3 regions of the Paenibacillus sp. Cedars genome follow, and region 1 is predicted to be linked to each of the others. Evidence: a T-box and tRNA genes for the amino acid it is inferred to sense, from the RefSeq annotation. Region 1 holds a T-box; the other regions hold tRNA genes.
What was found. A T-box is a leader RNA that pairs with one kind of tRNA and senses whether it is charged. The one in region 1 lies ahead of metG (methionine--tRNA ligase), so its partner is inferred to be a tRNA-Met.
Positions count from the first base shown of each region.

Region 2: it encodes a tRNA-Met, which carries the amino acid that the T-box ahead of metG (methionine--tRNA ligase) is inferred to sense. The anticodon was not compared.
Region 3: it encodes a tRNA-Met, which carries the amino acid that the T-box ahead of metG (methionine--tRNA ligase) is inferred to sense. The anticodon was not compared.

Region 1 covers NZ_CP020866.1:3,690,650-3,692,883, forward strand. Annotated here, with positions in the region: gene metG (methionine--tRNA ligase) at 1-1,077, opposite strand, end outside; T-box leader at 1,158-1,417, opposite strand; gene yidD (membrane protein insertion efficiency factor YidD) at 1,535-1,792, opposite strand; gene B9D94_RS18670 (Fur family transcriptional regulator) at 1,789-2,234, opposite strand, start outside.
Region 2 covers NZ_CP020866.1:466,571-468,804, reverse strand. Annotated here, with positions in the region: tRNA gene B9D94_RS03740 (tRNA-Leu) at 19-98, opposite strand; tRNA gene B9D94_RS03735 (tRNA-Arg) at 106-182, opposite strand; tRNA gene B9D94_RS03730 (tRNA-Cys) at 195-268, opposite strand; tRNA gene B9D94_RS03725 (tRNA-Gly) at 280-354, opposite strand; tRNA gene B9D94_RS03720 (tRNA-Gln) at 370-444, opposite strand; tRNA gene B9D94_RS03715 (tRNA-His) at 463-538, opposite strand; tRNA gene B9D94_RS03710 (tRNA-His) at 585-657, opposite strand; tRNA gene B9D94_RS03705 (tRNA-Trp) at 680-753, opposite strand; tRNA gene B9D94_RS03700 (tRNA-Tyr) at 760-844, opposite strand; tRNA gene B9D94_RS03695 (tRNA-Thr) at 849-924, opposite strand; tRNA gene B9D94_RS03690 (tRNA-Phe) at 946-1,021, opposite strand; tRNA gene B9D94_RS03685 (tRNA-Asp) at 1,090-1,166, opposite strand; tRNA gene B9D94_RS03680 (tRNA-Met) at 1,198-1,274, opposite strand; tRNA gene B9D94_RS03675 (tRNA-Val) at 1,294-1,369, opposite strand; tRNA gene B9D94_RS03670 (tRNA-Glu) at 1,435-1,509, opposite strand; tRNA gene B9D94_RS03665 (tRNA-Ser) at 1,526-1,617, opposite strand; tRNA gene B9D94_RS03660 (tRNA-Asn) at 1,621-1,696, opposite strand; rRNA gene B9D94_RS03655 (23S ribosomal RNA) at 1,770-2,234, opposite strand, start outside.
Region 3 covers NZ_CP020866.1:4,324,167-4,326,400, forward strand. Annotated here, with positions in the region: gene B9D94_RS21655 (BofC C-terminal domain-containing protein) at 1-183, opposite strand, end outside; tRNA gene B9D94_RS21660 (tRNA-Pro) at 331-404, opposite strand; tRNA gene B9D94_RS21665 (tRNA-Leu) at 413-492, opposite strand; tRNA gene B9D94_RS21670 (tRNA-Arg) at 544-620, opposite strand; tRNA gene B9D94_RS21675 (tRNA-Gly) at 625-699, opposite strand; tRNA gene B9D94_RS21680 (tRNA-Lys) at 741-816, opposite strand; tRNA gene B9D94_RS21685 (tRNA-Asp) at 952-1,028, opposite strand; tRNA gene B9D94_RS21690 (tRNA-Met) at 1,062-1,138, opposite strand; tRNA gene B9D94_RS21695 (tRNA-Val) at 1,158-1,233, opposite strand; tRNA gene B9D94_RS21700 (tRNA-Glu) at 1,285-1,359, opposite strand; tRNA gene B9D94_RS21705 (tRNA-Ser) at 1,377-1,468, opposite strand; tRNA gene B9D94_RS21710 (tRNA-Asn) at 1,472-1,547, opposite strand; rRNA gene rrf (5S ribosomal RNA) at 1,558-1,674, opposite strand; rRNA gene B9D94_RS21720 (23S ribosomal RNA) at 1,890-2,234, opposite strand, start outside.

The DNA.
Region 1 (2,234 bases):
CAGCAGGTTGCCCAGGTCGTTGGCAAGATCCGAGTTTACCCGCTCGACAAAGCTCTCCGGCGTAAACGTACCGTCCGCGCCAAATGGAACCTCGCGCAGCAAATAATAACGAAGCGCATCCAGTCCATACCGGTCAATCATCGTGACCGGATCAACCACGTTACCTTTGGACTTGGACATTTTACCGTCCTTCATCAGCAGCCAGCCATGGGCAAACACTTTTTTCGGAAGCGGCACATCGAGTGCCATCAGGATGATCGGCCAATAGATCGTATGGAAACGCACAATCTCCTTACTCATCAGGTGTACATCGGCTGGCCAGTATTTATCATACATGCTGGTGTCCTCTGCACCGTATCCAAGTGCCGTTATATAGTTCAGGAGTGCATCAATCCACACATAAATCACATGTTTCGGATCGCTTTTGACTTTTACGCCCCACTCATAGGTCGTACGAGAAACAGCCAGATCCTCAAGGCCCGGTTTAATGAAGTTGTTGATCATCTCATTCTTGCGGGACACCGGCTGGATAAAATCCGGGTTCTCTTCATAGTACTGAAGCAGGCGGTCCACATACTTGCTCATGCGGAAGAAGTAGCTCTCCTCCTTCACAAGCTCTACCGGACGACCGCAGTCCGGACAATTGCCGTTCACCAGCTGACGCTCCAGGAAAAACGATTCGCAAGGTGTGCAGTACCAGCCTTCATACTCGCCCTTGTAGATATCATCTTGCTTGAGCAGTCGTTCAAATACCTCCTGCACCACCGTTGTATGGCGCTTCTCCGTAGTACGAATGAAATCCTCGTTCGAGATGTCCAGCTTCTTCCACAGATCCTTGATTCCAGCCACAATGTCGTCCACGAACTGCTGAGGAGTCTTCCCTGCTTCTTCCGCTTTCCGTTCAATCTTTTGTCCATGCTCATCGGTTCCCGTCAAATAACGGACATCGTAACCTCGAAGCCGCTTGTAGCGAGCCATGGCATCTCCTGCCACCGTGGTGTAGGCATGCCCGATATGCAGCTTGTCGCTTGGATAATAGATGGGTGTTGTAATATAAAACGTCTTTTTGTCGGCCATAAAAACCTTCCTTTGCCTTAAATTAATTGTTGTATCAAGCTATTGCCGGCATGCAGGAAAACAGCAAAAAACCCCCGTCCCCATGGGACGAGAGTTGTTCTCACGTGTTACCACCCAAATTCCCTGTACCCTTACGGGCAACAGGCTCTTCTGCCGTCAAGCGGCCGTCCATTAACGCTGGCTCACGCCGCTCCCTTACAGCAGCCTCCCATGCTGGCTGCAGCGCTCAAAAGCGGATCCTCCAAGACCATTTTCCGAAATTCGCCATGACCGGTTTCCAGCTTCCCCGGCTCTCTGTACAAGGCGCAGCTTTTCGTACTTATCTCTTCCTCGGATTTACCTATAATTTCTTATCATTTTAATAAAATGGGCTGCCGGGTGTCAAGCCGGTCTGTGCGGACATCCTATTCCTACTGTCAGCATGCCACAACCGCAAGCATTTTACCAGGGACAAGGACTATTCCTCCGTCAATGGAGAGTGCGACTCTCCTTTGCGCGGCGGAACCATGTCAATGCCGCCAGGATTAAACGGATGACATCTTGCAATCCGCTTGGCCGCCAGCCAGGACCCCTTCAAGGCACCGTGCACTTCAACGGCCTCCAAAGCGTAGGCTGAGCAGGTCGGATAAAATCGGCAGGTTGCCGGTTTCAACGGTGAAATGAATTTCCGATAGAAGTGTATCGGCACCTTCACAACCCTGCGCGCGGTGCTCATGCCCGGTTGTCCCGTTTTCCTCCACTTGAAGGTGAGGTTCCCTTATCGGTATTATCCTTGCTGCAATCCCGGCAGTAGCCAAACACTTCGAATTTATGCTGAACGACTTGAAAATCATCCGGCGCATCGGTCAACTGCATCGGACAGAACGTGATCGGATACGTCTTCTGGCATTGCAGGCAGATCATATGATGATGGTGATGATCCTCGCTGCACCGTCCTCTGAACTTGATCCCTTCCTCGAACACGACCTGCTCCAATACGCCAAGCTCATACAATACCCGAAGATTACGATACACCGTATCAAAGCTCAAACCGCTGTACTTCCGGCCCATATATTCGTATACATCCTTAGCTGTCAAATAGCCGGGATGTTCCCCAAACAATTTGGCAAGCGTCTTGCGCTGATCGGTAATGCGCAGCCCCTGTTCCGACATGGCGT
Region 2 (2,234 bases), 3.2 Mb from region 1:
CTGCATTCCTTTTGATGATGCCGGTGAAGGGACTCGAACCCCCACGGTTTCCCTCACGATTTTGAGTCGCGCGCGTCTGCCAATTCCGCCACACCGGCTTACTGATGGCGTGCCCTAAGAGATTCGAACTCCTGACCTTTTGATTCGTAGTCAAACGCTCTATCCAGCTGAGCTAAGGGCACATAAGTTTGTAATGGAGGCGCCACCCAGATTCGAACTGGGGATAAAGCTTTTGCAGAGCTGTGCCTTACCACTTGGCTATGGCGCCAGAAACAAAAATGGAGCGGACGACGGGAATCGAACCCGCGACCCTCGCCTTGGCAAGGCGATGCTCTACCGCTGAGCCACGTCCGCTTATTAAAAAATCAATGGCTGGGGATATAGGATTCGAACCTATGCATGACGGAGTCAAAGTCCGTTGCCTTACCGCTTGGCTAATCCCCAACATTTTTTAAAAAACTATGGGGCGACCGATGGGTCTCGAACCCACGAATGCCGGAACCACAATCCGGTGCGTTAACCCCTTCGCCACGATCGCCATAATGTAATAGTTTTTTCTAGAGAATAATCATAATGAAGTAATGGGCGACCGATGGGTCTCGAACCCACGAATGCCGGAACCACAATCCGGTGCGTTAACCCCTTCGCCACGATCGCCAAGTTCATTATAAGTATTCAATGGCAGGGGCAGCAGGAATTGAACCCACACCAACGGTTTTGGAGACCGTTGTTCTACCTTTAAACTATGCCCCTAAAAACTGGTGGAGGATGATGGATTCGAACCACCGAACTCGAAGAGAGCAGATTTACAGTCTGCCGTGTTTAGCCACTTCACTAATCCTCCATAATGGTGCCGGCGAGAGGACTTGAACCCCCAACCTACTGATTACAAGTCAGTTGCTCTACCAATTGAGCTACACCGGCATACACAATTATAAAATTACATGGTGGCTCGGGACGGAATCGAACCGCCGACACGAGGATTTTCAGTCCTCTGCTCTACCGACTGAGCTACCGAGCCTTAGTTCTTCGCGAACTTCGACGAAACCCATATCGGATACTCATCTTATCCCTGAAGCTTGTAAATAATGGCGGAACTGACGGGATTCGAACCCGCGATCTCCTGCGTGACAGGCAGGCATGTTAGGCCTCTACACCACAGTTCCATAAGGTATGATCACTATAAGTGATATAAATTGGTTGCGGGGACAGGATTTGAACCTGTGACCTTCGGGTTATGAGCCCGACGAGCTACCGAACTGCTCCACCCCGCGTCATTAAAAGGTGTATATATGGTGGAGGCTGAGGGGTTCGAACCCCCGACCCTCTGCTTGTAAGGCAGATGCTCTCCCAGCTGAGCTAAGCCTCCGTAACAAAAGCGACCTTTATCGTACCAAATTTCGGCACAAGAAGCAAGTATTTTTTTGAATATAATGGTGACCCGTAGGGGATTCGAACCCCTGTTACCTCCGTGAAAGGGAGGTGTCTTAACCCCTTGACCAACGGGCCTTGCTTGAAATAATAGTGGCGGAGAGAGAGGGATTCGAACCCTCGAGACGCTTTTGGCGCCTACACGATTTCCAATCGTGCTCCTTCGGCCAACTCGGACACCTCTCCGTATGGCTCCCCGAACAGGACTCGAACCTGTGACAACTCGATTAACAGTCGAGTGCTCTACCAACTGAGCTATCAGGGAACAATATTCAATTCAGATGCTTAATCACCTGAAAACTAGATACGAAACGAAGTTGCAGCACATTGAAATATGTTTGGATAAGCCCTCGACCGATTAGTATTGGTCAGCTCCATGCATTGCTGCACTTCCACCTCCAACCTATCTACCTCGTCGTCTTCAAGGGGTCTTACTAGTTGGGAAATCTCATCTTGAGGGGGGCTTCACGCTTAGATGCTTTCAGCGCTTATCCCTTCCGTACGTAGCTACCCAGCCATGCTCCTGGCGGAACAACTGGTGCACCAGCGGTACGTCCATCCCGGTCCTCTCGTACTAAGGACAGCTCCTCTCAAATTTCCTACGCCCACGACAGATAGGGACCGAACTGTCTCACGACGTTCTGAACCCAGCTCGCGTACCGCTTTAATGGGCGAACAGCCCAACCCTTGGGACCTACTTCAGCCCCAGGATGCGATGAGCCGACATCGAGGTGCCAAACCTCCCCGTCGATGTGGACTCTTGGGGGAGATAAGCCTGTTATCCCCAGGGTAGCTTTTATCCG
Region 3 (2,234 bases), 630 kb from region 1:
TTCCACAGCCAGTGGTGTTTCATCTGATGTAGCCGTGAGCAGCTTCTTCATCTGATCTTTTATATTCTGGCCGGACCATATCACGACACCTGCGATCAGAACGATCGCACAAGACCAAATGGCGCGTCTCCAGCGTCTCCAGCGTTTTCTGAACAGTTTCTTGAAAAAATGAAAAACACTCAAGGTAATCCCCTTCTATTCAATGTTTTTCATATTGTGACCGGGACACTGCCAAATTATTCAGCAAAGCATTTATAATTAGAATTATTTTCTACCTGCAACAAAGAAAGACTGCTTTCAGATGATCTGAAAGCAGTCTTTCTATTTGAATCGGGATGACACGATTTGAACATGCGACCCCCTGGTCCCAAACCAGGTGCTCTACCAAGCTGAGCTACATCCCGTTAATAAATGCCGGTGAAGGGACTCGAACCCCCACGGTTTCCCTCACGATTTTGAGTCGCGCGCGTCTGCCAATTCCGCCACACCGGCATAATGAAATTTTGTATGAATCAAATATTTTAATATTTTTTTTAAGAAAAATGGCACGCCCTGAGAGATTCGAACTCCCGACCTTTTGATTCGTAGTCAAACGCTCTATCCAGCTGAGCTAAGGGCGCATAATGGAGCGGACGACGGGAATCGAACCCGCGACCCTCGCCTTGGCAAGGCGATGCTCTACCGCTGAGCCACGTCCGCAATGTAATATGTATTCCATCCTGTACTCACATTGGTAAAAATGGTGAGCCATGAAGGACTCGAACCTTCGACACCCTGATTAAAAGTCAGGTGCTCTACCAACTGAGCTAATGGCTCTTATTACTAAGAGTAAAGAATGGCGGAACTGACGGGATACTCTCTCTTCGTTCGAGACTGCGAAGTCTATGCTAACGAAGATGATGCTTCGACGAACCCAAGTATATGAGTTCTCATCCCTGAAGCTTGTAAGAATGGCGGAACTGACGGGATTCGAACCCGCGATCTCCTGCGTGACAGGCAGGCATGTTAGGCCTCTACACCACAGTTCCATGAGGCTTAATCACTTATTCTAGTGATTAAATTGGTTGCGGGGGCAGGATTTGAACCTACGACCTTCGGGTTATGAGCCCGACGAGCTACCGAACTGCTCCACCCCGCGTCATTAAAAGGTGTATATATGGTGGAGGCTGAGGGGTTCGAACCCCCGACCCTCTGCTTGTAAGGCAGATGCTCTCCCAGCTGAGCTAAGCCTCCAACTGTATTTCATAATGATAGGATTCTCATCCCCAGAAGCAATATAGATAATGGTGACCCGTAGGGGATTCGAACCCCTGTTACCTCCGTGAAAGGGAGGTGTCTTAACCCCTTGACCAACGGGCCATATATGAAGTCCTTGCTGGCGGAGAGAGAGGGATTCGAACCCTCGAGACGCTTTTGGCGCCTACACGATTTCCAATCGTGCTCCTTCGACCAACTCGGACACCTCTCCGTATGGCTCCCCGAACAGGACTCGAACCTGTGACAACTCGATTAACAGTCGAGTGCTCTACCAACTGAGCTATCAGGGAATATGTATTCGCTTGGCGACGTCCTACTCTCCCGGGACCCTGCGGTCCAAGTACCATCGGCGCTGGAAGGCTTAACGGTCGTGTTCGGTATGGGTACGCGTGGAACCCTTCCGCTATCGCCACCAAACGTATATTCAGGATCCGGCATCGCCAAATGCCGTGATCGTCCTCCTTGCAAGTATAACTTGTACACTTCCAATTCAGTTTTGATCACCTGAAAACTAGATACGAAACGAAATTTGCGTGTATTAGATATCCGTAGCATTACCCGATGTGGTATCGGGGTCCCCGAAAAGTATTCGGCATCAGCTTCAACGCTTAGCTTCACTTTTTGGGGTGTTTTTGGATAAGCCCTCGACCGATTAGTATTGGTCAGCTCCATGCATTGCTGCACTTCCACCTCCAACCTATCTACCTCGTCGTCTTCAAGGGGTCTTACTAGTTGGGAAATCTCATCTTGAGGGGGGCTTCACGCTTAGATGCTTTCAGCGCTTATCCCTTCCGTACGTAGCTACCCAGCCATGCTCCTGGCGGAACAACTGGTGCACCAGCGGTACGTCCATCCCGGTCCTCTCGTACTAAGGACAGCTCCTCTCAAATTTCCTACGCCCACGACAGATAGGGACCGAACTGTCTCACGACGTTCTGAACCCAGCTCGCGTACCGCTTTAATGGGCGAACAGCCCA